Regions from separate parts of the Enterococcus camelliae genome, predicted to be linked through region 2. Evidence: riboswitches for the same ligand, from Rfam matches in the RefSeq annotation. Region 2 holds a riboswitch; the other holds the start of a gene.
What was found. Region 2 has a riboswitch for magnesium ahead of mgtA (magnesium-translocating P-type ATPase). Riboswitches for the same ligand answer to the same signal wherever they lie in the genome.
Positions count from the first base shown of each region.

Region 1: linked by a shared signal. The riboswitch ahead of mgtA (magnesium-translocating P-type ATPase) and the one ahead of mgtA (magnesium-translocating P-type ATPase) in region 2 are both predicted to bind magnesium.

Region 1 is NZ_JBHUMO010000032.1:751-10,551, forward strand. Features, by position in the region: gene ACFSR0_RS04480 (AAA family ATPase) at 1-1,116, shown strand, start outside; gene ACFSR0_RS04485 (hypothetical protein) at 1,119-1,919, shown strand; M-box (ykoK) riboswitch at 2,223-2,392, shown strand; gene mgtA (magnesium-translocating P-type ATPase) at 2,786-5,440, shown strand; gene ACFSR0_RS04495 (hypothetical protein) at 5,587-6,990, opposite strand; gene ACFSR0_RS04500 (DUF7006 family protein) at 7,355-7,741, shown strand; gene ACFSR0_RS04505 (SWIM zinc finger family protein) at 8,200-9,801, shown strand, end outside.
Region 2 is NZ_JBHUMO010000001.1:58,250-80,389, reverse strand. Features, by position in the region: gene cydC (thiol reductant ABC exporter subunit CydC) at 1-315, opposite strand, end outside; gene cydD (thiol reductant ABC exporter subunit CydD) at 308-2,032, opposite strand; gene cydB (cytochrome d ubiquinol oxidase subunit II) at 2,035-3,045, opposite strand; gene ACFSR0_RS00365 (cytochrome ubiquinol oxidase subunit I) at 3,045-4,466, opposite strand; gene ACFSR0_RS00360 (LutC/YkgG family protein) at 4,711-5,421, opposite strand; gene ACFSR0_RS00355 (LutB/LldF family L-lactate oxidation iron-sulfur protein) at 5,423-6,901, opposite strand; gene ACFSR0_RS00350 ((Fe-S)-binding protein) at 6,914-7,672, opposite strand; gene phnE (phosphonate ABC transporter, permease protein PhnE) at 7,821-8,612, opposite strand; gene phnE (phosphonate ABC transporter, permease protein PhnE) at 8,609-9,391, opposite strand; gene phnC (phosphonate ABC transporter ATP-binding protein) at 9,391-10,182, opposite strand; gene ACFSR0_RS00330 (phosphate/phosphite/phosphonate ABC transporter substrate-binding protein) at 10,283-11,215, opposite strand; gene ACFSR0_RS00325 (cation diffusion facilitator family transporter) at 11,575-12,513, opposite strand; gene mgtA (magnesium-translocating P-type ATPase) at 12,595-15,237, opposite strand; M-box (ykoK) riboswitch at 15,496-15,667, opposite strand; gene ACFSR0_RS00315 (heavy metal translocating P-type ATPase) at 15,833-18,028, opposite strand; gene ACFSR0_RS00310 (AzlC family ABC transporter permease) at 18,305-19,012, shown strand; gene ACFSR0_RS00305 (AzlD domain-containing protein) at 18,999-19,325, shown strand; gene ACFSR0_RS00300 (nitroreductase family protein) at 19,413-19,994, shown strand; gene ACFSR0_RS00295 (helix-turn-helix domain-containing protein) at 20,194-20,832, shown strand; gene ACFSR0_RS00290 (5-methyltetrahydropteroyltriglutamate--homocysteine S-methyltransferase) at 20,955-22,085, opposite strand.

The DNA.
Region 1 (9,801 bases), on a different contig from region 2:
AATCCTGGGTTGTCTTCGCGAGTACCGAATACGTTTATATTTGAAGATTATACACCAGAAGAGATTGTTACGATTGGAAAACGACAACTTGAGGAAGGTCAATATGATTTGGAAGATGAAGCTTATTATGAAAGAAATGTCGCTCGTCTGTATCAAGCTTCGTTAGATCATAGTAATGCTCGTTGGATTCGCAATTTTAATGAACAATTGATTAAAACGTTTGCCTTTCGAATTATTGAGGAAGGTTCCGAAGATGTTTCGACGATTAAAAATGTTGATATCTCTTCTCTTGTAAATAAAGATAAATTTGAGAATGGTGAGAAACCAGATGCTCTAGCTGAGTTGAATCAAATGATTGGTATTCAATCAGTGAAAGATCAAGTTGCTCGGTTTGTGGCTTTAGCAGAGGTGAATAAACGACGGGAAGAACAAGGTACTGGCAATCGGCATTTCACGCTACATTCTTTGTTTTTAGGAAATCCCGGTACTGGGAAAACAACAGTTGCTCGTTTATTGGGTAAGGCATTTTATCAAAAAGATATCATCAAGGCAGATAAATTTATCGAGGTGTCGCGCAGTGATTTAGTGGCAGGATATTCCGGTCAAACAGCGATTAAAACTAGAGAAGTATTGATGTCTGGATTAGGTGGCCTTGTGTTTATTGATGAAGCCTACAGTCTTTATAAATCTGAAAATGATACATTTGGTTTAGAAGCAATTGATGAAATTCTAAAATTTATGGAAGACTACCGCGAGGAAATTGTGATTATTTTGGCAGGATATAACGATGAAATGAATCGCTTTTTAAGGGCAAATTCAGGCCTATTGAGCCGCATTCCAAATCATTTTCAATTTGAGGATTATACACCTGAAGAAATCACACAAATTGGGATGATGAAGTTATTAAAGGATCAGTATGTCTTTGATACAGAGCAGTATAGGCAAGTGGTAGCGCGTACGTACCAAAGAAGCAATGATTTTAGTAATGGAAGATGGGTACGCAATTTCAATGAACGGTTAATTGGTATTGCTTCGTCACGCATTGCCAATGAAGGAACCAATGATTTGTTTACAATTACAGTAGACGATATCTATGCTACGGGAAAGGAATATTAAATATGGACGAAGAAAAAGGCTACGTTGCACCACCTAAAAAGGATGCAGCCAATCATCAGGGATATGTTGTACCGCCAAAAAAAGACGAGGAATATATTGCTCCTCCAAAAATGAATTCATCTCAATCCAGTGAATATGTAGCACCACCAAAGGAAAATCAAGCGAATCATCAGGCAGAGTCAACTCCAAAACAAAGTAATGAAACAATCGGTCAATCGAGAAAAAGCATTGATGCAATCTATACGACAAATCAAACAGATTCCTTTTTTAAACAGTATTTTCATACGCCAAAAATGGGCTGGCGTTTTTATATAACAGGGTACCTCATTTTGATGTTTCTTTGTTATGTTCCGCAAACTTGGGAAAATTATCGATGGGCCAATCAACTGGGGGGAGTTGCTCAAGGAATCCCAGCTTTTATAAAGTTGCTTGTTTTGGTCGGCTATATTTTATTGTCTAACTATACCTATAGTTGGTTTTCTGATTATCAACGAGCTAAAGGTGGTGCTTTTGCTTGGTTTTTCACTCCTTATGGAAGCGTCAAAGCAGGACTGGCTTCTTCCGCTTTTTTGAATTTTCAAAAAGGAACGGTAAAGAGAGGCATATTTGGTGGTTACCAAGTGGATAGCCATGCATCTGTGGGCAAGAGTATGCTTGCGATGCTCATAATCATGATTGTAACCGAACTGCTAAAATTTATCGTGGCTATACCATTAGCTTTTCTTTCTCTATTTCTGCATAAGCGGACCATCCAAAAATATATTTCACTTATTGAGGAAACTGAGATAAACTATCAAGTGTGACAATTAAAAAAGTCCAATAAAAATGATAAAAAGTTTGACAAAAAAATAAGCTCTCAAGCTTGATATGAAGCTATTTCTTCAAAAATTATTGTTTTGCAACTGTCAAACTCCTGTGGTATAATCGGCTTTATTCATGTAGATACCTTTTTCATACTTATGGTTTTGTCGCTTTTAAGTATAACGTATCTATATGATTTTTTTGTTTACTTCTTTATGCATTTCATTTTACAACTTATCGAAAAAAGAAAGTCGGGAGTTTGTTGACAAGTGAGCAATCTTTTGTTACGGTATAAATGAAAACTAAATAAGATTTGTTAGGTGAGGCTCCTATACAAACATAGGCTACTGCCCAAAAATGTCGAGAGACGCCAATGGGTAGAACAGGAATTGTCGAAAACAAGGCTTTTCATAAGGTAGCTAAGATGTTTGTCTTTACGTTGTATAGTGCCAAAACTCAACGATTAGATCAACGTCTTTTTTCAGGTTGTTTTTGAATGAAATTAGAGAGGCTTTTCGCGGGGTTTTTGTGCGGAAAGTCTTTTTTTTGTGCAGTTGGCATCAATGACCGAACAAGGTGCGAAACCTATCGAACAAATCAGAAGTGAATTGAGGAGATCATTCACATTGAATGAACACCGATTGAAAAGGGGATGGAAACAAATGGATGACAGTAGTTCGAAACAAAAGGGTTTGCAGATAGAAAGGCAAGCTTGGCGCATCGTGTAGTCAAACGATCGTCAAGGATTTCCTGACTCTCTCCAAGCCCTGCGAATGAAAAAAAATAGGTCCGAACGATGCTAGAACAAACAGGCTGATTTGCAAAAGGCGATTGGCTAGCATTTGGATTGGAGAGAAGGAGAAAAACAATGGTAAGAAAAAAACAAATAAAACAACCCATGTCTTATAACCGATTGGCACGGCAACCAATCGAGCAACTTTTTACTATCTTTCAAACATCGCGCAAGGGATTGACTGAAGAGCAAGCCGTGAAAGCGCGAGAAACTTACGGCGAAAATACATTTTCTTATGGAAAGAAGCCCTCATTTTTATTAGAAATGCTCAAAGCCTACATCACGCCGTTTACTTTGGTATTAATTGGTTTAGGTGTGACGTCTTTTGTCACGGATGTTGTCCTCGCTGCACCTGGAGAGAGAGATTTTTTTGGAACGAGTATTATTTTATTGATGGTTCTTGTTAGTGGAACCATGACATTGTTCCAATCCGTGCGATCAAATCAAGCGGCTGACAAGTTAAAATCATTGGTAAAGGTAACCGCATTAGTCAGACGCGCAGGTCATGAAGCAGAAATTCCAATGGAAGAGATTGTTTGTGGCGATATTGTCAAATTATCCGTGGGCGATATGATTCCGGCAGATATCCGATTGCTTGCTACGAAAGATTTGTTTCTTTCTCAATCGGCATTAACGGGAGAAAGCTATCCTGTCGAGAAGCAAGCCGAAGCAGTCATCCACGAGCAAGCAGCGGAAACAACTTATGAAAACATGGTTTATATGGGAAGTAACGTGATTAGTGGTAGTGCGGAAGGAATCGTTGTTGGGACGGGTCAAGGGACGTTATTTGGTCAAGTTGCCGATTCATTAGCAAGCAAACCCGTGAAAACCAATTTTGAATTGGGCATTCACAAAACGTCGTACTTATTTATTAAGTTTATGGCTCTCATGGCACCAACTGTTATTGTGATTAATGGGTTAACCAAAGGCGATTGGATGGAAGCTTTTTTGTTCGGCTTGTCCGTGGCAGTAGGGTTAACCCCTGAAATGTTGCCGATGATTGTCACGACAAACTTAGTTAAAGGCGCAACGAGCATGGCTAAGAAAGGAACGGTCATCAAAAATCTTAATGCCATTCAAAATTTTGGGGCCATTGATGTTTTGTGTACTGATAAGACGGGAACGCTAACTCAGGACAAAATCATTTTGGAATACCATCTTGATTTGTTAGGCAATGAAGATGAGCGAGTATTGAAGCATGCTTACCTGAATAGTTACTATCAAACAGGGTTAAAAAATTTATTAGACGTCGCGATTATTGAAGTGGCAAACGAAGAATTGACTATAGAGAACCAACACTATGAAAAAGTCGATGAAATCCCGTTTGATTTCGAACGTCGCCGGATGAGCGTTGTGGTGGAAGATGCTCAAGGAAAAACACAAATGATTACCAAAGGCGCCATTGAAGAAATGTTACAAGTGGCAAGTGTCGTAGATTTGCAGGGGGAAATTGTCCCACTTACCGATGAAATCAAGCAAAAAATCCTCAAAAAAGTATGTGAATTAAATGAAGATGGATTAAGAGTAATTGGCGTGGCACAAAAAACCAATCCAAGGGTTGTTGGAGAATTCTCGGTAGCAGATGAATCAGAAATGGTCTTAATTGGGTATCTGGCTTTCTTAGATCCACCAAAAGAGTCTACCAAGCAAGCACTGGAGACATTGAGCCGACAAGGTGTCAAAGTGAAGGTACTAACGGGCGACAATGCTTTGGTGACTCGGTCTGTGTGCAAACAAGTCGGCCTAGGAACCGAAACACTCATTATGGGCGAAGAATTGGCTAACTTGTCCGAAGAAGAACTACGGCAAGAAGTAGAGCAATACAATGTTTTCGTTAAGCTGACTCCACAACAAAAACAACAAGTGACACGGGCCTTGAGAGCCAATGGTCATACGGTCGGTTTTCTTGGGGATGGCATCAATGATGCACCTGCCATGAAAGAAGCAGATGTGGGCATTTCCGTTGACACAGCTGTCGATATCGCTAAAGAATCTGCGGATGTCATTCTATTAGAAAAAGACCTCATGATTTTGGAACGGGGCATTTTGGCTGGGCGCGAAACCTTTGGCAATATCATGAAATATATTAAAGCCACTGCTAGTTCTAATTTCGGTAATATGTTCTCAGTATTGGTCGCAAGTATATTTTTACCTTTCCTGCCGATGCTACCCTTGCAAATTCTGTTTTTGAATTTGATCTATGATATTTCATGTATTTCCATTCCATGGGATCATATGGATGAAGACTATTTAGAAAAACCAAAACGTTGGGATTCTTCAAGTATTGGTAAATTCATGTTATGGTTTGGACCAACGAGTTCGATATTTGATATTACGACCTATGCATTAATGTACTTTGTTATTTGTCCAGCTGTGGTTGGCGGAAGCTTCCATACATTGTCACCTAGTCAACAGGTCGCCTTTATCGCTGTCTTTCATGCTGGTTGGTTTGTGGAATCACTTTGGTCTCAAACGCTGGTTCTCCATGCCCTTCGCACACCAAAACTGCCTTTCATTCAAAGTAGAGGTTCATTTGTGATGACAACAATTACTTCACTGGGCATCGTTGCAGGAACGATTTTACCATTTACTAGCTTAGGACAAAATCTTGGACTGGCTATTTTGCCAGCCAACTACTGGGCATGGTTACTTCTAACCATCGTTGCGTACCTCCTTTTGGTGACTGTTGTCAAACAGTGCTACCTACGTCGCTATACAGAGTTACTCTAAGCTTGGGGAAGGTGAAGGAAGAAGACTGAAGAAAAAAGAAACGCTTGGAAATCTATTTAATATTGTTACTCAAAATGAGTAATACCATTAAATGGTATCAAAAAAAATAATTGGATAAAAAAAGTTAGTCTGATTTGAAAACCAGACTAACTTTCTTTTTTATATTTTTCAGAACGAGCTTTAGACAAAGTGTCGATAAAAATCTGCCAGTCGCGTGAATCAGGAGGATTTTTCCATATGATTTGTTTCCGTATAAATTTTTTGTTTTCAAAGTCAGAAAGGTAGATATCTGTTCGGTTAGAAAGCTTGTATTCAATTTTTATCGGGAGAAGATAGAAATTTGTAATAAGATCCGCGATAAATTCTGAATACAATTTTCCCCTAGAAAAATGGATACAAATAGTGACTGTTGGCTCAAATTCCTTAATAGGGAAAAAATGATAGAGCAGCATCATAAAGTCGTAGTAAGAATTATTTTTTAGTTCATCGTTAAAAAAAGTATAGTGAGAGAGAAGTAATCGAATAAAATGATCATAGCTTACGAATAAATTTTGCATAATTGCCGATGAACCAATCGTTTCAAAGGATTGAAAAACAATTGGGAAAAACTTTTGACGCAAAATAATCCGTTGAAATTCGATATTAAATAGAGGATTCTCAAAAAAATCATCAACAGACACTTGGAAATAATTTGTAAATAAGGTAATGAATCGTCTTTTCTCATTTCCCAAATAAAGCAACAACTTTTCATCATCGATGGTAATGGCATCAATCATGCCTTGACAAAAGAGAAATAAAAGAAAGTGTGCTGGAGAATTATCTGAAATTTTTTCCCATCCTTGAGTTAAAGCAATCATTTTTTTAGAATCTGTGAGCGCTATTAAATAATTGAAACCAGTGGATGATTGTCGAATGATTGTTAAGATTAAATATAACTCTATTTTTGTTTTTTCTAATGGAGTAAGAGACCAATTGAAAATTGATTCAAGTATACGATAATACTCAACTGCTGCTTGCTTCATTTCATCTGGGAATAAATATTCATTCTCATAATAAACGGTGAATAGCAGTTGGTATGCAAGTAATTGTATCGTCGTCTCATCCCCTACAAAAACATCTTTTTCAATATAAATATTGTAATGAGATAAGATATGAATAAGCGTTTTTTGAACATTATAAGACTTGCTAAAGCTAATGTAATTTTCTTCACTAAATTCTTTTAAATTCTTATGGAGAAGTGTGGAAATAAACATTCGAAACGGTAACGAACGTTTAGCTAAATAGCTTTTAAATTTTGTTATTTTATTGATCGATATTTCACGATGTACAATGAAATTTTTCCCGTTTTTAATGAAAAGTTGCTGATTAAAAAGATTGTACCATGAATCGTTTAAGTCATTTATCAACGTATTTAGTTTGTATTCAGATAAATCTAAATAATTCTGCAAGTATGGGAGTGTTAACATGGATCCAACGTTATCAATTGCAGCCAGTTCAACTAATGTTAGCTGATAACGTTGATCATCCTCAAAAAAGTTTTTTATATCCATCTCTTTTCCTCCATGTAACTATCACGCAATACAAAAAAAGGTAGTTAGATATGATTTCCTTATGAATTTTTTAGAAATCGTAATAGATGGCGATGTATACAATATTCACTGTTATGTTTAATACTACTCAGATATCATGCGTTTTGAATACGATACAAGGCGTTGTTTATTTTATTTTTTGTTATTTTTAAAAAAAACAAAAATTATAAATAAAGGTAACTAATATATAATTTGTATTGTGAAGAGAGAATCATGTGTTCAATAATGAAGGAAATTTTTTGGGGAAAACGTATATTTGGGATTGCTCCACAAAAAATATCAAAATGGGGTGAAAGAAGTGTTTTTCCAAAATAAGGACGAGTACTTGGTTGCCATGCGAGAAGGAATTAAGTTTGATTTCATTAAAAAGAAAATGCCAACAGTATATAACTACTGGATGGATAAGGAAATGGAACTAGAAGAGTTACTTACAAAATATAATCCACAGCAATTGTGGTTTGTTATTCAAGAAATGATGTTAATCAATGCAAAATTTGTAATATTAAGAAATATCTTCCAAAATTTTGAAGATGATTATTATTATCAAGAAAAAGAACCTTCAAAAATTGACAGATATTATTTTGATCAGGATGAATTAATTCAAGGGATTGAGCGGGATAGTCATTATTACTATAAAGAGCTATGTGGATATCAAGTGAATGAAAAGGCACCTAATTCATTAATTTTTGGTAAGCAGGAGATTGTTGGCTAGTCTTGTTTTTGACGAATTTCCCAATGTTTTAAAGTAACAAGGTATTGAATGCTTTATAAAGATCATTGCAAAACGATATGTAAAATGACTATTTTAAAATAGTTTTACCATGGGAATAGTAAGCTCCTTGCTACTTACATCTATTATAATTTAAAAATATCTATGTATGTTAGGATTGCAATCAATAATATACATGAAGTTCGTTGCTAGAGTAAATTAAGAAATTGCTGAAAATTAGTCAGTCATTCTGTCAAGGTAATACAAAAATCCTCTATATGCTGACCCACATGGGGAAGATGACAATCGTTTATTTCACGCGATTGTCGTCTTTTTTTTGATTGTTTGTCTTTGAGTGACTCTTGGCGTGTTATACTTTCATAAAGGACAATGGTTTATTTTGGACGGTGGAATACGCATCATGCGCTGTTAACTGGCTATAGAAGAAGGGATGATGGCTGATGAATTGGGAAAAACTGTTTGCGGCGATTATATTGCAAAGAGGGTATGACTATTACTGTGAGAAGGCAGTCGAATTACTTGATGTGAATGAAAATGAAGTTCATGCAGAAGTGATTGGCTCGGATGAATATGAAGTTACCATTTCTTTTTTAAATGGGCAGGTAGCGGAGATGGCCTGTTCTTGTCCCTATGCTCAAGGTGGCAAACATTGTAAACATATGGCAGCTGTCTTGTTTGAATGGTCGGAGCAGTCTAGTGACAATGAATCGTCGGCTAGTGACCAATTTGCAACATCAATCAATCCAATGGAAAGTCAGCAATCTTCTACCGACTATTTCGAGGAAATTGAAGAATTGGTGGAAAAAGCAGATATAAATTATGTGCGCTCATTTTTAAAAACGATTTTGAAGGAGGACGACAGGTGGTTTCTTCGTTTTCAAAATGTGTTAAAGATGGAAAATGATGAAGTCGATTTGACTTATTATTCGTTGATTATTGAAGAGATTGTTGCTCAATTTTCGGGATATGATGATTTCATTGATTATAATGATGCGAGCGAATTTGCGTCGGAATTAGAGGATTTTCTTGCGGATGATGTGACCGACTTGCTGAATCGTGGCTATTACCAAGAAGCTTTCGAGATAGCTAGTCAGATTTTTGTTCTAATTGGCAATGTGGATATCGATGATTCAGATGGTGAGGTAGGAATGCTAGCTGAAGACATTTATCAATTTTGGCAACGATTGCTACGTGAAGCAAATTTGGAAGCAAAACAAATGATGTTCACTTGGTTTGTTTCGAATTTGGACGGTACGATTGTGGATTATCTAGAAGAATATATTGAACGCATTCTCTTTGAAGCATTTGATGAGCCTATTTTTATCCAAGAAAAATTGATTTTTGCCAGAGAAAAACTTGCGTATATCAATCAGAAAAAGAATGATTGGAGTCGTGAATACCATGTTGGAAAATGGGCTTCTCATTATCTAGCATTATTAAGCAAAAGCGATGATCAAGGAAGCCAACAAGAACTTGCCAGAATCTATCGTACGTATTGGTCGAATACAGACGTGCGAAAATTTGCCATCGGACAGTCACTTGAGAAAAAAGACTACCAGCAAGCACTTGAGATTTTGGATGAGTCCATGCAGTTGGATCAAGAAAAACGAGGTACGTTAGCAGAGTATAGCAGACAGAAAAAAGCTATTTATCAATTGCAAGGCAATCAACCAGCCTATCTTGCCCAATTATGGGAGTTATTGTTGAAATACACGCCTGGTGATTTAGATGTGTATCATGAGTTGAAAGAACAATATTCTACGGCAGAATGGGCGACGGAGCGAGAAAAAGTCTTTCAACAATTGCCTGTATCTGCATCTGCTCAAGTTGCGAAGATGTATCAAGAAGAGGGACTTAAGGATCGTTTATTGGCGTATGTGGTCAAGTATCCTGGTCTCGATGCGGTCTCGTGCTATGAAGATGAGTTAAAAGCAGAGTATTCGAGTCAGTTACTCGCGAAATACCGAAAGGAGCTAGAGCAAGCTGCAGCTTATACGAGCAATCGAAAGCAATATGCCATGTATGTTACCATTTTAAGAAGG
Region 2 (22,140 bases):
AAGCTTGAGACGAAGCTTAGATGTCATTTTCAACACCCAGTTATGACTAGTCAAACGCTCCACATAACGAAAAACGGGTCGGCCAATCCCAAACGCCCTTGTTAGAACAATCGGAATATAAATCATTAGAATATTTTCTGGTAACGAAGCCGAACGACTAATCAAATAACCAGAAGTAAACATCAGCGCACCCGCACAAAAGAAGGTCATAAAACCTAAAAATAACGCCAAGTACAATGCTTTTTTATACTGGTGAAGAAAAGGTTTCACCCATTGATCCGTTTTTAGAGATTGGAAAAGTGGAATTTTAAACATGTTCTTCCCTCCTCATTTGCTCTGTCAATTCATAAAAATGCCCTTGCTTAGCTGTCAATTCGGCAAATGTCCCTTGCTCGACAATTTTCCCTTGCTCAATCACGAGAATAACATCCATTTGACGCATCCAATGCAAGCGGTGAGTTGCGAAGAAAACAAGTCGATTTTCCATTAATGGCAGCATTCGTTCTTTGATTTCAACTTCTGTTTCAATATCCAAATGCGCCGTTGGTTCATCAAAAAGAAGAATACTTCGTTTTTTATCTAGGAAAGCTCGTGCCAACGCAATCCGTTGGGCTTGTCCACCACTCAGCGCACGTGCACCCTGACCGATTGGTGTGTCTAGTCCTTGGGGCAATTCAGCTACCAATTCATTCAATCCCACGACATTAACGGCTTCTTGAATTTCCTTTTCAGTGGCATTTGGTGTATAAAAAGCAAGATTTTCCCGTAATGTTAGTTGGAAAAGATACGGACTTTGTGGGATATAAATCATTTGTTTTTGCCAATCTTTCTGTGCGAAGGAGGTCACACGTTGTCCAGCAATCTCAATGGATCCACCACTTGGCGTCAGAAAACCACTTAATCCGTTAATTAAAGTTGATTTTCCAGAACCACTCATCCCAATCACACCAATTTTTTTGAAGCCGGTTGTTGTCAAATCAAATGGTTGAATAGTTTCTGTCTGCCCGTCGTAAGAAAAGCTCATTTGATGTAGTGTTAGTTGAGCGTCTTTCCCCCATTGAGGGAGCGATTGTTGTACCTCTGTTTCTTCTGGTAATTCTAATACTTCTCGTACAGCAGTCATCGCATTTTTTCCATCCAATGTTGCATGATAATCGCTAGAAAAATCACGAACTGGTAAAAAATATTCCGGGGACAAAATCAATACCGTTAAAGCCGGAAATAAAAAAACTTCTTGATTGATGAGTCTTAAGCCCAAAAGAACCGCGACAATTGCTACGGATAACGTGGTAAAAAAATCCAAGGCAAACGTCGATAAAATACCAATTTTCAACGTACTCATCGTTGCTTTGCGGAACGCTTCACTTGTTTGGTAAATACTACGACCATAGCGTTTGCTTAATCCAAATACCTTCAACGTATCAATTCCTCGCAAAGAATCAATAAAATGATTGGACAACAATTGAAAGGCGCGGTATTGGCGATCAGCCTTCGCTTGAGCCGCATACCCTAAAATAATCATAAAAATAATAATCAGGGGGAAAATAAGCAGCAATGTAAGCCCTGATTCCCAATCTAAGAAAAAAATAACGACTAAAATCAGCCAAGGAATAATCATCATGTTCATCATTTTAGCCAAAATGAGATGAATGTAGTTCTCAACTTGGGAAATTCCTTCTAAAGCCATCGTAATCATATTCCCTGTTCCTTGTGCTTGGACTACAACGGGACCTAATCGGAATAATTTTTCCAGTAATTGGCTTCTTAACAATTCCACCTGTTCTTGTGCATAGTTGTCCAATAATTTATCACGGAAAAAAATGACACCATGACGAGCACTATAACAGAGAAAAAAAGCCACAATTAGCCCAAATTGAGCTTGCAACGATTTGCCTTCCCACAAGTGGGTAATGACTGTTGCTAAGGTGTAAGCTTGCCCAATTATAAAGAGAGCTTGCAAGATAGCATACCCTGCAAGCACCATCATTATTTTTTGAATGTTCGGCAAGCGCATAATCGCTTTATCAACCATTCTTAGTATCCTTTCACATCTAACGTTACACGTTTTCTAAATATATAATATGCCCAAGCAGTATATGCTAAGACAAATGGTAATAACGTAAAGGAGATATACGTCATTAACTTCAACGTATAAGGCGTCGATGAAGCATTTTTAATTAACAGATCAAATTGACTGCCTAATGAACTAATCATCACACGTGGAAATAGTCCTGTGAAAAGTAAGGCTACTAAGACAACCATTGTCAAGCCACTCGCAATAAAAGCAGTCATTTCTTTTTCTTTAAACACTGAAATGTTAGCAAGAACTGTCAACAATACAATTGCTAACACTAGTAGACTTGTCAACGCAAAATTATTATCAAAGAAATCTGTCTTGAAATACAACAAGATTGCAAACAAAACTAAACCAACATAAAGGACATAATAAAGCAATTTAGCATAATTGCGCGCATGTTCTCTGACCGGTCCTTCTGTTTTCAAGGAAATATAATTTAACCCATGCAAGTAGCAAAGCAACGTCAACGCCACTCCACCAACAACTGAAAAGAGATTAATATAATCAGTAAACTTAGCAGTCATATTTCCATCCGCATCAATTGGCATACCTTGCACCAAACTGATAAAGAGAACACCAAAGAAAAAAGGTACAATGAAACTACCAATACTTAATGTCCAGTTCCAGAAATTTTTATTTTTTTCTGGCACTTTATGCCGAAATTCAAAGGAAACGCCGCGAATAATCAAACCAAATAAAATAATAAAGAGGATTAAATAATATCCACTAAACAAAGATGCATACCAATAAGGGAATGAAGCAAACATAGCGCCCCCTGCGGTTAGTAACCATACTTCATTACCATCCCAAACAGGTCCTATCGTATTGACAATTTGGTCTTTTTCTTCGTCATTATGAGCTAACGTCTGGACAGCCATGCCGACACCAAAGTCAAATCCTTCAAGGAAAAAGAAACCGGAAAATAAAACGCCAATTAACACAAACCACATTAATTGTAAACCAGACATTAGAATGCACCTCCATCAAATGGATCTATCGACGGTTTGCTATCTGCTTCCTGTTGATGATCCACATATTCAGGCCCTTTTTTCAATTCGCGAATAACCAAGTAAACCATCACAGCACCCAGACCGGCAAACAGTAAGAAGTAAATAATATTTGATATTAATAGTGATGTCACCGATACATTAGGTGACACACTATCTTCAATTTTAAACAGGCCGTAAACTGTCCAAGGATACCGTCCAAGCTCAGTGATTAGCCAACCTGAAGTGTTTGCTAGAAATGGCGCAAAGGTCATCAAACCAAGAACCCATAACAGCCAATTTTTTTTGTATAGCGTTTCCTTCTTTTTGCGTGTCATAATTAGACCCACAATTGCGACCAATAACATTAACGTTCCAAAACCAGCCATCACCCGGAAGCTCCAAAACAAAGTGTTGACAGGAGGGTAGTAATTACCTTCACCATATTTGGCAGTCAATTCTTTGTTAATTTCATTCATGCCTTTGACAGCACCTTCTGGAGCATTATAAGACAAGATACTTAGCATATAAGGAATTTCAATCCCAAATACGCGTTCCTTTTTCGCCTCGTTTGCCCAAGCGACTACCGTCCAAGCAGCTGGGTCTCCTGAGTTTTCATATAATCCTTCTGTTGCAGCAAATTTCATTGGTTGATCTTCAACCAACGCTTTCATTTGTAAGTCACCTGCAAACAAAACAGAAGCGGAACCAATTAACGTTACCCAAAGGCCAACTCTAACGGTTTTTTTGTAAATTTTTTGTGTCAATTCACTTAATTGATTCTTCTTCAACAATTGGAAAGCAGATAACCCAGCGACCACAATCCCTCCAGTTAATATTGCACCGGCGATAACATGTGAAAACTCATACCAAACTTGGGGATTGCTAATGACTGCTCCAAAATCCGTCATTTCTGCCCGACCATTGTTAATGGTATACCCGGTTGGATGTTGCATAAAGCTATTCGCAACTAATATCCAAAAAGCGGACATGATGGAGCCAAAACCAACTAACCAAATGAACAGTGCGTGCACTGCCGGTTTTACTCGATCCCAAGTAAATATCCATAACCCTAAGAAGGTTGATTCCAAAAAGAACGCAAGCAAAGCTTCAACTGCTAGAGGTGCTCCAAAAATATCGCCGACAAAGCGAGAATAATCTGACCAGTTCATACCGAACTGAAATTCTTGAATAATACCTGTCACGACACCTACTGCGAAACTTAATAATAAGATTTGTGCCCAAAACTTAGCCATCTTCTTATAAACTTCGTCTTTTTTCGTTACATAAAGAGTTTCCATAATTGCTACGACAAATGCCATCCCAATCGATAATGGGACGAAGAAAAAGTGAAACACCGTCGTCATAGCAAATTGGATTCGAGCTAATGTAACAATATCCATTTCCTATTCCTCCAATCAACTTTGTACATTCTGTACATGTGGTCTTACAACTAACCATTTTACAAGTTTTTTCACGAATACCTATCTAAAAAGTACTCCTTTTATTATAACTCACCCTCTATTATAATAGGCGATTTTCAAATAAATGCAATGTTTGCGCCTCTCATTTGACCAAACTTTCCAAACAAACTTTCAAAGTGAAAAAGAAAGGGTCTCCTGCATATAGCATGCAAGAGATCTTTTCTTAGCAATCTTCGACTACAACATATGTGACATGGAGCGGCCCATGTACGCCTTCAACTAAAACCATTTCAATATCTCCGGAATTTGAAGGACCTGAGATAAAATTCAAAGCCGAGCCAGTAGCTTCTCCAGCTTTGATTTTAGCGGCATAGTGATCTGTCGCTTGCGTGATTCGGGGAACCATTTTGCTGATAGGAACAATTGCAATGTAATTTGTAGGCAAAAAATGCAACGACCTTCCTTGACCCGCGGATGATTCCAGCGCAACGGTTCCTGACTCTGCTAACACATATTCTGCAAAAGCAATACCGATATTCGAACGTTGGGCCTCAAAGATATTGGCTTGTCGTTTATCTGCACCTTTTTGCCAAATATATGTATTCGGACGATGAGTGAAATCAGCTAGCCCATATTCCTCAAACCGAGGATCATCTGGTAAAATCATGGAACCTTCCCCATATTCTTGAATTTGGGTTGCCAATGTAGCAGGCAAATCGGCAAGCGATGTTGTAAGCAATTGGCAATGAAGTGCTGCGCATTGTTTTTTTAAGACTTCTAACAATTCGTCTTGAGTCAGATCATTTAATGTTTCATGCGGTAAATCATTCATAAACGGCACAGCTGAATCCTTTAAACTGTGGCGCTCATACTTTAAGCATCCGGCCAAATGATCAAGAAAGTTTTCTCTGTTTTCGTTTGTTGTGCTCGTCATCTTACTTTCCCCCCATTTGCGCTTTCGCTTTTTGATGATCTTTAAACCACTGACGGAAATTGTCTTTTGCTTTAGGAGGTCGAGGTAAATCACGATAGTCGGTCCAATTTTTAGCCATTGCAGGCGCTTTGTTTAAATAGCCATCATGGTTATATAAGTTTTTTACACTCATATCTTTCTTTTTCGTAATCATTGCAGATCCAGCATGATCCACCTTTTCTACCATTTTAAACGCGATTGGGGAAGCCGTAACGCGGCCAATCATTTTCATGGTTGCATCATCCAGCCCATGTTTCATCTTTAGTTCATTGGTCATCACTGTACGATGCTCAATTAGCAATTTGTGCAAAGGAATTTTTACTGGACAAGTATCCGTGCATGCTCCACAAAGACTTGACGCATAGGGTAAATCACCGAATTCTTCGTATCCACCTAAAATTGGAGACAGCACTGCACCCATTGGTCCTGGATAAATAGACCCATAACCGTGCCCACCAATATGACGATACACTGGGCAGACATTTAAACAAGCCCCACATCGAATGCATTGCAACATTTCTTGAAATTGTGTGCCTAACGCATTTGATCGTCCATTGTCAACAATCACAACATAAAAATCTTCTGGTCCATCTGATTCATCTTCATGCTTGCGACCAGCAAACGTCACATAGCTCGTTAATTTTTGACCAACCGCACTGCGACAAAGCAAATTGTCCAATACTTCTGCTTCTTTGATACTTGAGACGATCCGTTCCATCCCCATTAAGACGATTTGTGTTTTAGGAATACTAATACATAAATCAGCATTTCCTTCATTGGTCACTAAATTGATCATGCCACTATCAGCAATTGCAAAGTTACAACCAGAAATACCTAAATCAGCTTCTAAGAATCGTTCTCTCAATATTTTACGAGCAAACTTTGCCAAATCCACAGGCTCATCTGAACCAACATACCCAAGTTTTTCAAAAATTTGTTTCACTTGATGCCGATTTTTATGGACAGCTGGGAAAACAATGTGTGAAGGTTCATCCCAATTATCCATTTGCAAAATAAATTCTGCTAAGTCCGTTTCAACCACACTAACATCGGTCATTTTTTCAAGCATTGGATCCAATCCAACTTCCGTGGTAACCATTGATTTGGATTTCACAATTTTTTTAATTTCTTTTTCTAAGACAATTTGGCGGACAAACTCTTGCGCTTCTTTATCCGTCCGGGCAAAGAAGACATGTCCCCCTTGTTTTTCGACATTATCACTAAATTGTTCTAAATAATCGGGTAAATGATTTAACGTATGTTGCCGGATTTGCTGTCCTAATTCCCGCCATTGTTCCCAATTTCCTAATTGGTCGCGGGAGCCTTCTCGTTTAATCCATTGCGCATCTTGTGCTTTCTTTAATGCTGCCTGCATTTGTTTGTCTTCGATGTTTTCCGTACATCGTTCATCGAAAGATAAGGTACTTGTCTTTAATCCCATGTATCCGTCCTCCTATGCCAATGCCTTTTCTGGAATTTTGACTCTTGATAAATCAACATCATGATTTAATACTTCTGCGATGTGCATAATCGTGATTGGCTTGCCTTCACGGTTGAACTTCCCGCCAATATTCATTAAACAAGCCATATCGGCACTAATTAAAACTTCTGCACCTGTATCGATGATGTCGTTCATTTTTTCTGTGACCATCGCATTTGAAATGATGGGTTCTTTCACTGAGAAGGTTCCGCCAAACCCACAACAATTTTCAATATGAGGAATCTCAACATATTCCAAGCCCTTAACATGTTTCATTAGTTCAAACGGTGATTCTCGTTCCCCTAACAGACGAGTCATATGGCAAGAGCGATGATAGGTTACTTTTTTATATAATGTTGCACCCACATCAGTTAACCCCAAAACATGATACAAAAACTGGGTAAACTCATATGTTTTATCATGCAACTTAACTGCTTCTTCATAGTAGATTGGATCATCTTTAAAAAACTCCGCATATTCTCTCATAGAGGCTGTGCAACTTCCTGCGGCGCCCACTACATAATCAGCATCTTTAAATGCTTCTAATTGATTAATTAATACTTTTCGCGATTCTTCTCGATACCCACTATTTAATGTGGGTTGTCCACAACAGACTTGATTCTCTGGATATAGCACTTCAATCCCAAAACGTTCGAGCACTTCTACAATCGCAATCGAGACATTTGGAAAAAGGGCATCTACGACACAGCTCGTAAACAAACTCACTTTCATGATCGTCATCTCCTACATTAGAATAATTTTAGTATACTCCTTTTCAAAAAAGCTTTCAAAAGGAAATCGTATTTTTTTGACGGATAGAATAATCTGTATAAACCAAAAAAACGGATGAGAAATCTTGTTCTCATCCGTTTTCTTTTATTTACACTAACCGTTTTCTTAATTGACCAGAAATAAAATCAATCAGCGTAACAGTTATAATAATTCCAATTAAGATAATTCCCACGCGACTCCAGTTTCGAGCATTGATTGCAAAGATCATTGGCGTCCCAATCCCACCGGCACCAACCATCCCTAAAATAGAGGCTGAACGCACAGCTAATTCAAAGCGATACAATGTAAAGGAAATGAATTCCGGAACTAACTGTGGCAAGGTCGCATAAGCCAAAAGATCCCAGCGATTTCCACCGGCACTAATAACTGACTCTGATGGTCCTTGATCCATATTTTCAATCGCTTCACTGTATAATTTGGCAAGCATCCCGATTGAGTGTACACTGACAGCCAATACACCGGCAAACGAACCTGGTCCCACTGTTTTAATAAACATAATTGCCAACACAATTTCCGGGAAAGTCCGAATCGCTGTTAGCATAATTTTCCCTGTACCTGATACAAAACGATTGCCTTGTTTGGTACGCGCAGCCCAAAAGGCAAACGGTATACTCAACAAGGATGAAATAAACGTTCCTAAAAAGGCAATCGCCACCGTTTGAATCATCAAAGAAATCAAATCTTCGCCATCACCTGTATACACATAGGCCCAATCCGGGTGCGTTAGTCCATGAAAAATAGAGCCAACAATTTCTTTCACATTTTCTTTCACACCAGTAAACGGAATACCAGAAAATGCCCATACATACATTGCTAGTAATGCCAAAGCAATAATCCAGTTTCTTACCAGATGTTTTTTTGGTTCAGCTGGCAACATCATATTAATCGCTCCCTTAACTTATTACTAATTGTGTCGATGACTAACACGACTGCGAAGATAGCAATGACAATAATAGACGTTTGATCATAACGAAATTGGCTAAGCGAGCGTTGCAAGTATATCCCAATTCCACCAGCACCAATATACCCTAAGACAGTTGATGCTCGAACGTTTATCTCAAAAGCATACAGAAGATAGCTTAAAAAATGACTCGTGACTTGGGGGAGTACCGCGTAACGAATAATATCTAATCTGGAACCACCTGATGCTGTAATTGCTTCAATCGGCCCATCATCAATTGTTTCAATCGACTCAAAAAACAATTTTGAAATCATTCCAAACGTGAATACAGCTAATGAAATAACCCCTGCCACAGGACCGATACCGACAATGGCAACGAACAATGCTGCTAGCATTAAATCTGGAATGGTCCGGATAATATTTAAAATAAAGCGGAAAATACCAGTAACCCATTTATTATGTACGATATTTCGAGCAGCAAATAAAGAAAATGGAAAGGCAAATAAAGCACCTATCGTTGTACCAATAATAGCCATCTGTAACGTTTCTAAGATAGGCTTTATGATAATGGAAACATAGGACCAATCCGGATGAGCCATTTTCTGGATGATAATAGTCATCTGTCCTGCATTGGTCACAAAGCGTGGAATATCGACACCCGAAATATTGCCACTAACAATCAATATCAAGACAAAAATAGCTAACCACAAGAAATTTTTCCAAAGTCCCCCACGTTTTGGTAGCGTCTGTGAATTCATTATACAATCGCTCCTTGTGCTTTTTCTTCCAAAATTTCACCACCATAAATTGCCTTCAATGTATCATCAGTTGCTTCCGCTACCGATCCATCAAAAACTAGACCCCCATCACGCAAACCGATGATTCGTGTACCATACTGACGTGCTAACTCCACAGAGTGCAGATTGACAACCACCGTAATCCCGAAATCTTGATTAATCCGTTTTAAATCATCCATTACTTTTTCGGTAGTCACTGGATCTAACGAAGCAACGGGTTCATCTGCTAAAATAATTTTCGGTTTTTGTGTCAAAGCTCTTGCAATCGAAACTCGTTGTTGCTGCCCACCAGACAATTCATCTGCTCGTGTGTAGACTTTTTCAGCTAGATTGACACGTTGCAATGATTGATACGCCCGTTCTTTGTCTTCTTTTGGAAATAGACCTAAAAGCATTTTCCATGTTGGATGATAAGCTACACGTCCCGTTAAGACATTTCGCAAAACACTTGAACGTTTGACCAAATTAAAACTTTGAAAAATCATTCCAATATCTCTGCGAATTAACCGCAATTCCTTCCCTTTCGCATTTGTAATGGATTGATTGTCAATTAAAATTTCACCACTTGAGATCTCGTGTAAGCGGTTGATTGAACGTAGCATGGTGGACTTTCCAGCTCCGGATAAACCGACAACAATGACAAACTCTCCTTTTTTAATATCAATATTCAAGTCCCGCAATCCATGAACACCATTTGGATAGACTTTATTGACATGCTTAAACGAAATAATCGCTTGATTTTCCTCTGTCACTTTTTTTCCTACTTTCTTATATTAAAAATAAAAAAATACAATGCAAAAGGGTATCGGTAACACTCGATACCCTTTGTTCCTATTTTATAGAAACGTTTGCTTATTGTCCAACTTCTTTTGCGTATTCGCGAACGATATCAAAATTGCTGTCTTTTGATTTTACATAGCCTTCATGCGAGTAGACAGAAGAAATAATTTCTTTCCCTTTTGGATCTTTACCGATTGCAATAAAGGCGTCTTGAATTTTTTTGTCCCATTCTTTACTCATATCTGAACGAACACTGATGGTATCGTTTGGAATTGGTTCAGTAAAGTACATTGGTTCTACTTCATCCATAATTTGTGGATAGTCTTTCTTCACTGTATTACGGGCATCTTCAAAGACAAAGGCTGCGTCCACATCTCCATTTAGAACGGAAAGAACAGCTTGGTCATGACCTTTCACTTGCACCGTTGTAACATCTTTATTAATATCAATTCCTTTTTTCTTCAATTCAGCAACTGGCCAAACATATCCAGCAGATGAAGTTACGTCTTGAGTTGCGATTTTTTTCCCTTTTAAATCATCAACATCTTTAATATTGCTTCCTTTTTTCACAACAATCATTGAACGGTAACTATCTACTAATTTATCTGTACTCTTTCCACCAGGTTGAGAAATGCCATAGCGCTGTGCTTGAAGAAGAACTTTCACACCACTTTGTTCATGAGCCAATACATAGGCGTTTGGTGGTAAGAAACCAACATCCACTTGTTTAGAACCCATTGCTTCTACAATGGTATTATAGTCAGTAGAAACACTTACAGTGACTGGAATGCCTAATTGCTTACTCAATAATTTTTCCAATGGTTTCGCTTTTGCTTCCAATGTTTCAGCAGATTGCGAAGGAACGAATTGTACCGTTAATTTTTTTGGCTCATAGCTTCCATCTTTTGATGAAGAACTTGATGAACTAGAGCTCCCACATGCCGCTAATGTAACTGCTGCAGCTAAACTCAAGCCAACCGCTGCCAATTTCTTCCAAACTTTCATCCTTATTCCCCTTTAGTAAATGTTTTGCAATTAAATACGAACAATTGCTACTAGATTATAGAATATTAATCGTTTATTAGCAATATTTTTTTATTATATTTTCGTTAGAATTATCTTCATTTCAATGAGAGTTTTCTCGTAATTCACCAATTGAGAGACACTGACCTTGTTTCACTGACAGCCGATGAAAAAAAATACAAAAATTCGTTTTGTATCCATCTGATAGTATACGCTGTTTTCGTTAACCTTCGTTAACATTTGTGTAAAGTTTTTGTAAAGAAAAATGAATGAAGCACTGCTTATCCCAAACAATGCTTCATTCATTGATTAATCACTTACCTGTTTTTCGCGTCCACTACCTACCCTCGTTGATAGTTAGGATCATATTTATCCGTTTCAATGTAGATGTAAACTTTTTTATCTGGCAAGCGTCTTCGGATATCTTCCTCAATCAGATTGACAATTGCGTAACCTTGCTCTTCTTGTGTATCTAACAAGTCAATTTTTGCAGCAACCATAATTTCATTTGGACTAAGATGAATCGTTTTGATATCAATTAATTTTTCAACATCATTTCGTTGGAATGCTTGCTTAATTTTATTTAAATCACTAGCAGTCACACTTTCTCCCACAATCAAACTATAAAATTCTCTTGCCAAGAAAATAGCTGCTCCCGTTAACAACACCCCAATTAACAAACCACTAAGGGCATCAAACGTAGGATTGTTTGTTACAATTGTCAGCAACGTTCCTGCCATCGCCAACGTCAAACCAATAACTGCACAAAAATCCTCTGTAAAAATGATAAGAATTTCGCTATGGCGACTTTCCCGTAAAAATGCCAATGTGGACAACTTTTCACTGTTCAATTCAGCAATTTCCTTCATGGCGATTCGTAAAGAATACCCTTCAACAATCATCCCAAAAATTAAAATAAGTATGACCACCCAAGGACTATTCACTTCATGACTTGGATGGAATAGCTTATCAATGGCCTCCATGATACCTAGGATACCACCCCCAAAGAACAACATGGTTGCGACAATCGTACTGAAAAAATACTTGGCACGGCCCTCTCCAAATTGATGCAATTCACTTTGACCACGGTTGGCTCGCTTGTTACCAAAAAGTAGCAACAACTGATTTCCACAATCGACCACACTATGAATACTTTCATTTAACATTGCTGCACTACCACTAATAAAATACCCAATAAACTTGCTAATTGCCACTAATACATTGGCGGCTAACGCTGCAAATACTGCCGCCATTCCTGTTGATTTCTCTTGCTCATTCATCTTTTTCTTTGCACCTTCTCTTTATCATTTTTAGCCAGTATACCTAATTACTTCTCGACCACAAAATCATTTGCTAAATAATCAATATAATTGATGGTAACGTTTGAGATACATGTTTTTGACCAATGTTACCAGGCACAAATATGCACAAACGATTCCTAACAAACAGCTCCAAAAAATCGTAGGCAAGTGCATCAATCCAAGAGAGGATCCCAAAGAAGTCATTGGCAAAATGCTTCCACAAAAAACGCCGAGACTAGTCGCAACAATCACCGGCCAAGTTGCGCGACTTTGGATAAATGGTAGTTTTGGAGAACGCAAGGCATGAATGACTAACGATTGCGTCCAGAAAGACTCTACAAACCAACCCGCATGGAAGACTGCGATGAAAACAACTTGTTGCGTAGCCGATAATTGAAAGTACGATCCGCCCGCTACAAGTGGACACAACCACGTATACAATAGATAAAAAGTCACCAAATCAAAAATGGAACTAGTGGGACCAAACCATACCATAAACCGCCCCATATCTTGCGTTGTCCATTTTTTAGGGCTTGCTAGATATTCTTGATCGACACGATCCCACGGCATTGCTAAGCATGAAAGATCATACATAAAATTTAAAAATAGTAATTGCAAGGGTAACATTGGTAAAAAAGGTAAAAAGATACTAGCAACAAGAACCGAGAGAATATTTCCAAAATTGGAACTTAACGTTGCTTTCACGTATTTCATAATATTGCCAAATACTTCTCTACCAGCTAGAATTCCTCTTTCTAACACCATCAAGTCCTTTTCCAATAAAATGACATTGGCGGATTCCTTCGCGATATCGACCGCTGTGTCCACGGATATCCCTACATCTGCAACTTTCAGGGCAGGTGCATCATTGATGCCGTCTCCTAAAAAGCCAATTGTATGATTTTTCTTTTGAAAACGTTGGACCAAATCTGCTTTTTGTTGTGGCGTCAATTTGACAAAAATCTTGGTGGTTTCAATAATCTTGTCCCATTCTTCTTCGGTTAGTTTTTCCAATTGACTGCCTTCTACCATATTCTCCGTCGCAATCCCGACTTGTTGACAAACGGATTGTGTCACTAAGGCATTATCTCCCGTTAATACCCGTACATCAACACCATGAGCATGTAAAGTGGAAATAGCTGCTTTCGCTGTTTCTTTTGGTGGATCAAGAAAGGCCAGATAGCCAATGAGGACCATCTCTGTTTCATCACCCGTCGAGAAAGCTCCCACTTCTGGTGGATTAGTCTTTTGAGCTACCCCAAGGACGCGGAATCCTTGTTGGTTTAACTTCTCTACCTCTTGCATAATGTGTCCTGCTAACGTTGGCGTAAGAGTGGTTACTTGCCCATCAAAATCGACAAATGAAGAAACACTGAGCATTTCTTCAATGGCGCCTTTGGTAATCATTTGCGTCTTACCTGATTGATCCGCAATCACCACACTCATTCTTCTCCGATCAAAATCAAATGGTACTTCATCAACTTTACGATAGTTTTCTGGATGCAATGTTAACTGTGTATCTGCAGCTTGAATAATGGCAATATCCATGAGATTTTTTAAACCCGTTTGGTAGTAACTATTCATATAGGCATGCCGCAACACGCGATTGCTCTCATTTCCATTGCAATCAAGATGGTATTCCAATACGATTTTGTCTTGAGTTAGTGTGCCTGTTTTATCCGTACAAAGCAAGTCCATTGCCCCAAAATTTTGAATGGCGGATAAATTCTTGATAATGGTTTCCTTTTTTGCCATGACACGCGCACCACGAACAAGGTTTGTTGTCACAATCATGGGTAACATTTCTGGTGTTAGACCAACAGCAACAGATAAACCAAACAAAATTGCTTCTAACCAGTTGCCTTTTGTTAGACCATTAATCACGATGACTATTGGTGCCATAATCACCATAAAACGAATTAACAGAAGAGACGTTTCCTTGATTCCCAACTCAAAACTCGTTTGCTTAGGCTTTTCGTTGAGGGTATGGGCAATGGAACCAAAGACCGTATCTTCCCCTGTTGCAATGACGATTCCTTCTGCCGTTCCACTTAATACGTTACTTCCCATCAAGACTAGGTTGGAACGTTCCGTCATGGCTATGTTTGATTCTGTTGCACTAGTTGCATCTTTCTCAACAGGGTAGCTTTCTCCTGTTAAAGCTGCTTGCGATAAAAACAAATCTTTTGTTTGTAATAAGCGCATGTCAGCAGGAATCATATCGCCTGCCGCTAATTTTACAAAATCACCGCAAACAATATCCTCCGTCGGTATTTCTTGGTAACGACCATCACGTGATACTGCAGCCGTTACATGAATCATTTTTTTTAATTGATCTGCTGCTTGATTAGCCCTGATAGTTTGGACAAAACTAACTAGACCACTTGCAAACACCATTATGCTAATTAACCAGACAGTTACGAAACTCCGATCTTGGGGTTGCGCAAAGATGCCATCTACAAAAACAGACACCACTGCTAATGCGATTAACACCAAAGTAAACGGTGTGATGAAGGATTCTCCTAATAATTTTAGCCAATGTTCATGTGATGGCCCTACAATTTGATTTTTTCCAAATTGGTCACGGTTTTCTTCTGCCTGTTCTGTTGTCAGCCCTCCAGCAACGCTGTGAAATTGACGCAGTACTTCTTCATAGGAACAACTTGCAGCACGTGCAACTTGTTCGCCTTGGTTTTTTTTCATTTTTCTGGCCTCTTTTCTCTTCTAAACGAAAGGACTGAGAAAAGAAAGCATCAGTCAGCAAGTGGCTAAGACGAACCAACCCATGCTTCGTTTCTCATTATGCTGTTGACTATTGGGGTGTCCGTCATCCATCTTACTCACTTCTTTCTATCCATTACTCTGATCCTAGTCGGTTTGTTAAAAGGAAAGGTACCCAACACAAAAAAACCTTTCACCAAATTGCTCAGCGAAAGGTTAAAAATACAAGACTGCTTGTTATTTTCGATCTACTCGTCGAGTTTTGGCACTATATAACGTAAAAAGGAAAATTCCTTTTAGCTACCTTAAAAAACGCCTTCTTCGACGATTTCTGTTCTACCCATTGGCGTCTCTCGACATTTTTGGGCAGTAGCCTGTGTTCATATAGGAGCCTCACCTAACAAATCATAGGGTCATGTTCATGCTTATTATAGTTAGAATGCTTCCAACCGTCAAATCAAAAAAGACATTTCCCGCCTTCATTTAAAAAAAATTTTTTCTCGACTTTCTTTAAAAAGAGTCAAAAACAAAACCCGTACCTATTAACTAGAATAGGTCGAGTTTTGTCTAAAATCAATTATTTAGAAGAACCATTCGCTTCTTTTTTCATCGATAAGGTCATCGCATTCATCGCCACAATTACCGTACTCAAAGACATAAGAATCGCTCCCACAGCTGGGTTGAGTACTATCCCAATCGGTGCAAGAATACCTGCTGCTAATGGGATAGCAAAAATATTGTATCCCGCTCCCCACCAAAGATTTTGAATCATTTTTCTTCTGGTGACTTTTGCTAAATCCAAAAAATGTAAAATATCTTCAGGATTGCTATTCGTTAAAACAACGTCTGCTGAGTCAATAGCTACATCTGTCCCAGCTCCAATAGCAATTCCAATCGTTGCACGTGCCAAACTTGGCGCATCGTTGATACCATCACCAACCATTGCTACTCTTTTTCCTTCATGAACGAATTGGGCAACAATCTTTTCTTTTCCATCTGGTAAAAGACCCGCATAAAATTGAGTAATGCCAAGATAGCTGGCCACTTTGGCAGCTGCTTCCTGATTGTCTCCAGTCAACATAACAGGTTCAATTTGGCGGTTATGCAATGCTTGAATAAATGCTTTTGCTTCAGGCTTGATTTCATCCCCTAAAGCAATTAGACCAACAATATCATCATTTAGTTTGACAAAACTAATCGTATTGCCTTGTTCTTGATAGTGAAGCCATTTTGATGGATCCAATGACTGCTTTTCGCTTTCAGTCAACGCATTTTCATTAAGAATTGTGACTTTTTGTGAATGCACCATTCCACTTAAGCCCACCCCAGTGATGGTCTGAGTATCTTTTGCTTCGAAAGGTTCCACTCCTTGTGCCTTTAGATAACGCATCATCCCTACTGCAATTGGATGATTGGCTGTTTTTTCCAACGCACCAATGTATTGCAATAGTTCTTGGGAAGTAATTTGATTATCCCATTGTTCAATTCCTGTTACAGCAAATGTTCCTTGGGTTAAAGTCCCAGTCTTATCAAGCAAAATCATCGACAAATCGTGTGAATTTTCAAGCGCGTTGCGGTTTTTTAACAATAAGCCATTTTGGGCAGCAATCGAGGTCGAGCGTGCAATCACTAATGGAATTGCCAAACCAAGTGCATGTGGACAAGCAATAACAAAGACTGTCACCATTCGATCAAGTGCAGTTGGCAAATCAGTCAATACTAACCAACTAATAAATGCCAAAATACCAACCGTTAAGGCCACATAAAATAGCCATTTGGCCACTTTATCAGACAATGCTTCCAGTTTTGACTTTTCCGCTTGCGCTCGGCGAACCATGGTCATCACTTTCGCTAGATAGCCCTCTTCTCCCGTACCAGTCACTTGGATCGTCAACGTACCTTCTCCATTTACCGAACCGCCAATCACCAAATCTTGTGGATTTTTTTGAACCCCGCGCGACTCTCCCGTAACGGCCGATTCATCCACAATGGATTGTCCCGACAAAATTTTTCCGTCCGTAGGCATTTTATCGCCCGACCGGACAATGAGTTTGTCCCCTGTGTGAACTGCTTGTAGCGAAACAACTTCCTCTTTACCGGCAACAAGTCTCGTTACCTTATCTGGTAATAATTCAGCTAATTTTTGTAGCGCATCACTCGCATTCATGACCGCATTCATTTCAATCCAGTGTCCAAGAAGCATAATCACTATCAACGTGGCTAGCTCCCAGAAAAAATTCATGACATCCTTTCCAAAAAAAGTTGTCGCGATAAAAGAATAGACACTATAAACATAGGACACCGTAATCCCCATTGCAATTAATGTCATCATCGCTGGATTTTTTTGTCGTAACTCTGATTTGGCCCCAGCTAGAAAAGGTTGTCCACCATAAAAGAATAATATTGTTGCCAAAATAAGAACAAGCCAATCCGATCCTGGAAATTGAAATTGAAATGGCAGATTAAGCCCCATCATTGGTGAAAGAAGCACAATTGGAAATGCAAGAATCAAGGATACCCAAAACTTTTGCTTAAAGTTTCCCATATGCATACTGTGATCCATGCTACCATGCATAGCATGCCCCATATGCATTTCATGCTTCATGTTCATTTCGTGATCCATATCCATTTTATGGTTCATGTTCATTTCGTGATCCATATCCATTTCATGATGTTGTTGGTCCATCACTGATTGCCTCTTCTCGTCATGCAGTTGTTCTTTTGGTTCTTGCATGTGCGTCATATGATGCGCGTGATTCATTGATTCATCCATTGCATGAGACCGTTGTTCTTCCTTCACAGAAGAAACGTGTGCTTCTTTTGGTTTCGATGCTTCTTGACTATTTTTCGTCACAATAAGCCCTTCTTCCTCAATTCGTTTACAATAGTAAACAATGTTTATATTTACTATACCACCTGTCGATTGATTGTCAATCAATCGTGCTTTTGCTTTTATCTCTCGTTTTCTTACCATGGTTTTTTTAAATTCACTTTTCATCTGAAAATCTTTCGGTATAATAAGAGAAACATCATCATGGGAGGTTTAAAAATGAACACACAATTAGATGCGTCCACTGCCTTCAAAGATACATTGCCCACAATGCTTGGTTACATCGGAATTGGCATTGCTTTTGGCATCGTCGGCAAAGCTGGTGGCTTTAGTACCTTAGTAGTTGTCTTGATGTCACTTATTATTTATGCAGGTTCTGCCCAATTTATTACCGTTAGCATGTTAGCTACAAACAACCCCATTTTTGCAATCATTTTCGCAACATTTTTAATTAATGCACGGATGATTTTAATGAGTCTGACCGTTGCTACTTTTTTTAAAAAAGAATCTCTTTTTAAAAATATTCTGATTGGCACCTTTTTGACAGATGAAAGTTTTGCTTTAGGCATAAACAAACAACTGATTACCAATCAGCGCTTAACGTTTTCGTGGTTCAATACGGCCAATCTTCTTTCCTACTTAACTTGGGTCGGTTCGACCATCATAGGTGCCTTAATTGGTGATTTCATTCCCAACCCCGAGTCACTTGGACTCGATTTTGCCATTGTAGCAATGTTTATTGGACTACTTTACTTACAAGTCCATACAGATCAGAAACTTTCCGTTACCTTACAACTGCTACTAATTGTACTAACATTTGTTGGTATTTACTTTGGAATGATCTTCATTCCTCATTCAATATTGGTTCTTCTCGTTACGCTAATTATTTGTGCAATAGGAGTGATGATTAACTATGCCTTCAACTAGCTATATTTTATTAACTATCCTAGGTTGCGGCCTTGTTACATGGGTTTCACGTATCCTTCCATTCATTCTTTTAAAAAAGGTGACTTTACCCAAAATTGTCATTGATTATTTACAATTTGTCCCACTCGTTATCATGGCTGCTTTGTGGTTTGATAGTCTTCTTGAACCTCAAATCGGACAATTTCCTCTTATCAAATGGACATATGTTGGCGCCTCTCTACCCACAGTAATCAGCGCCCTAATTAGTAAAAATCTCTTCGTAATCGTCCTAGTTGGCATTGCCTCATTGGCATTGATTCGCTTCTTTTTTTGAAATCGTAGTCAAAAGATTCGCAATATTCCGCATTTTTTTATAAAATTAGTCTAACTGAGAACTATTCTCAAATTATGGAGGTTGCGTATGACATCAATTCAAAAACGAATTACGACACGAAGAACAGCAAAAAAAAGTTTGGATACTCCCGTCAAAAAAGACTTATTGATCGAATTATTAGGTCAAGCTAGCAATGCACCTTATCATAAAAAGGAACCTTGGCTGGTCAAATTAATCACGACTACCGAAGAAAAAGAATTTCTTTACCAATCAATCATCGACTTCTATCAAGAAATTGGACTGATTAACGATGAAAAATCGCAGGAGAAGTTCACTGTCAAAATGAATCGATTGATTCGTCAAGCACCAGCCACGCTATTATTTGCCCACGAAGTTTTTCCGGAAAACAACCGGTTGAATTCCGATGCTGCTTTAGCAACTGCCGCACTTATTCAAAATTTTTCACTTCTATTGGCAGAACACGACTTGGTCGGCTTTTGGGCCTCTTCTCCCTTTACTTTAGAACCCACCTTCGCCAAAAAAATCGGCTTTCCAGAAAACTATGCGCTGATTAGTAATTATCGTGTTGGCTATCGTGATCCAGAAGCCAAGGTGAACAGTGGAAAAAGAAGACCCACAAGTGAATGGGTCAGTGATTTACTTCCGTAAGAACCCGTCATTCATTTCTGAAACAATAGCCGCCATTTCGTTTCTTCTTCCTTGAATACTGCTAGTTACAGCTTCACATAAGGGATGCTGAGAAACTTAGCACCCTTTAGCTGAAGCTTATTTTGACTTGCTTAGAATCTTAGCTAGCATCCACTAGGCAAACCCGCTTATAGTCAATACAGAAAGGACGTGATGACCCATGAGATTTGGAGAACGACTGAAACAAGCACGTACAAAAATTGGGAAAACTCAAGAAGAAGTGGCAGCTTATTTACACGTTTCTCGCCAAACCATCTCTAGTTGGGAAAACGAACGCAGTTATCCAGATATCAGCAGTTTACTTAATCTAAGTGATTATTACGGTCTTTCGTTAGATGTTTTACTAAAGGAGGATGCCGGTATGGTAGAAGAAATGAAGCGCAAGGAACAAGAAAGTAAATTGAAAAAAATGTGGAGTCTTTCGTATATAATGAATATAAGTTTTCTTATCATCATTATTTTAGGTTCTGTTTTTAAATGGTCTCCTTTCCAGCTCGGCTTAGGGGCCCAAATTATGGTGACAGCTATCTTATTGCTCAATGTCGGACTACTTTCACTTTTAACAAATGAACGTCAATTATTAAAAGGAAAACCTTCTAGTTTTATCGTCCAATCGCACCGATTCAAGCGTATACTGGTGGTTGAAGGGATCGCCTTATTTATTATTGGTGGCCTAACGATTGCCCATGTGCTACCTACCTATACGCTCTTTGGGGTTATCTGTGGGATTGTTTCGGCTAGCATCTTCGCCTACGTCATTTTGACAGTTACGGTGAAAAATCAAAAGAACAATCGCTAAGCCGAACCAAAAAGAGTCTCCCGATATTCATCAACCATCAGCCTGCCAGCATTTTGCTAACGGCCGAGTTTCTGATGAATCGGAGACTCTTTTTTATTGCCCTCTATCGAACACTCACTTTATTACCAAGTATCATGAGCAATTTCTTGCAACAACGTAATCTTGGCCCATTGTTGTTCTTCGGTCAGTTTATTTCCTTCTTCTGTTGAAGCAAATCCGCATTGCGGACTAATGCACAGATTCTCAAGTGGAACATATTCGGTGGCTTCTTGGATGCGGGCTTCAACGGCATTTCGATCTTCCAACTCTGGAAATTTTGATGTAATTAAGCCTAAAACAACACGACTTTGCGGATTTTGCCAGTAACGTAACGGTGCAAAATCCCCTGCCCGTTCAGAATCATATTCTAAAAAGAAACCATCGTAGTTTGTGGCAAATAGTTCTTTGGCAATTGGTTCGTATCCGCCGGAAAATAGCCAAGATGAAGCATGGTTTCCTCGACAAATATGAGTGGTAATGGTCAAATCTGCTGGTTTGTCTTGCAAAGCATCATTAATAATCTGGGTACAGATTTGCGCAATTTCATCAGGATTCAAGCCCTTTTCTCGTAATGACTCCCGCTTTGTCGCGTCAGCTAAAAAAGCCCAGTTTGTATCATCAAATTGAAGATAGCGACACCCATGCTCATAAAAAGCTTGTACTGCATCATGATACGTTTGTGCTAAATCGTGATAAAACTCAGTGACATCTGGGTAAATCTCTGCCAATTTTGAAGAGCCATCATTGGCCAAGATTTCCTGACGCAAAATCATCGTTGGACTAGGAATTGTTGCCTTCGCTACACAATCTGCTGCTTGTCCCACTGCCTCGTTGAGAAAGTCAAAATCTCGTAGAAACGGATGTGTTTCTGGAAAAGAAAGTTTTCCTACTAACCGAATGTTGTAAGATGGTGCTGCTTTGCCATGAAATTGCTGATTGTATCCTTGTTCTGGAACATAGCCTTCTACTCCGTTTAGGTGTTCCAAAAAATCAATATGCCAAAAACCTCTGCGAAATTCACCATCGGTAATCCCTTTTAAGCCTACTTGTTTTTGTTTTAAGATAAGTTCGCGAATTTCCTCATCTTCTACTGAACGGAGCGCCTGCGCATCAATTTTTCCTTTTGCAAATGCGTCCCGCGCATCTTTCAATCGTTGTGGTCGTAAAAAACTACCGACATGATCCACACGAAATGGTTTCGTTTCATTTGTCATGTTTTCCACCTATCCTTTTCTAAAAATAAAAAAGTCCTCTGATAACCAACAACTG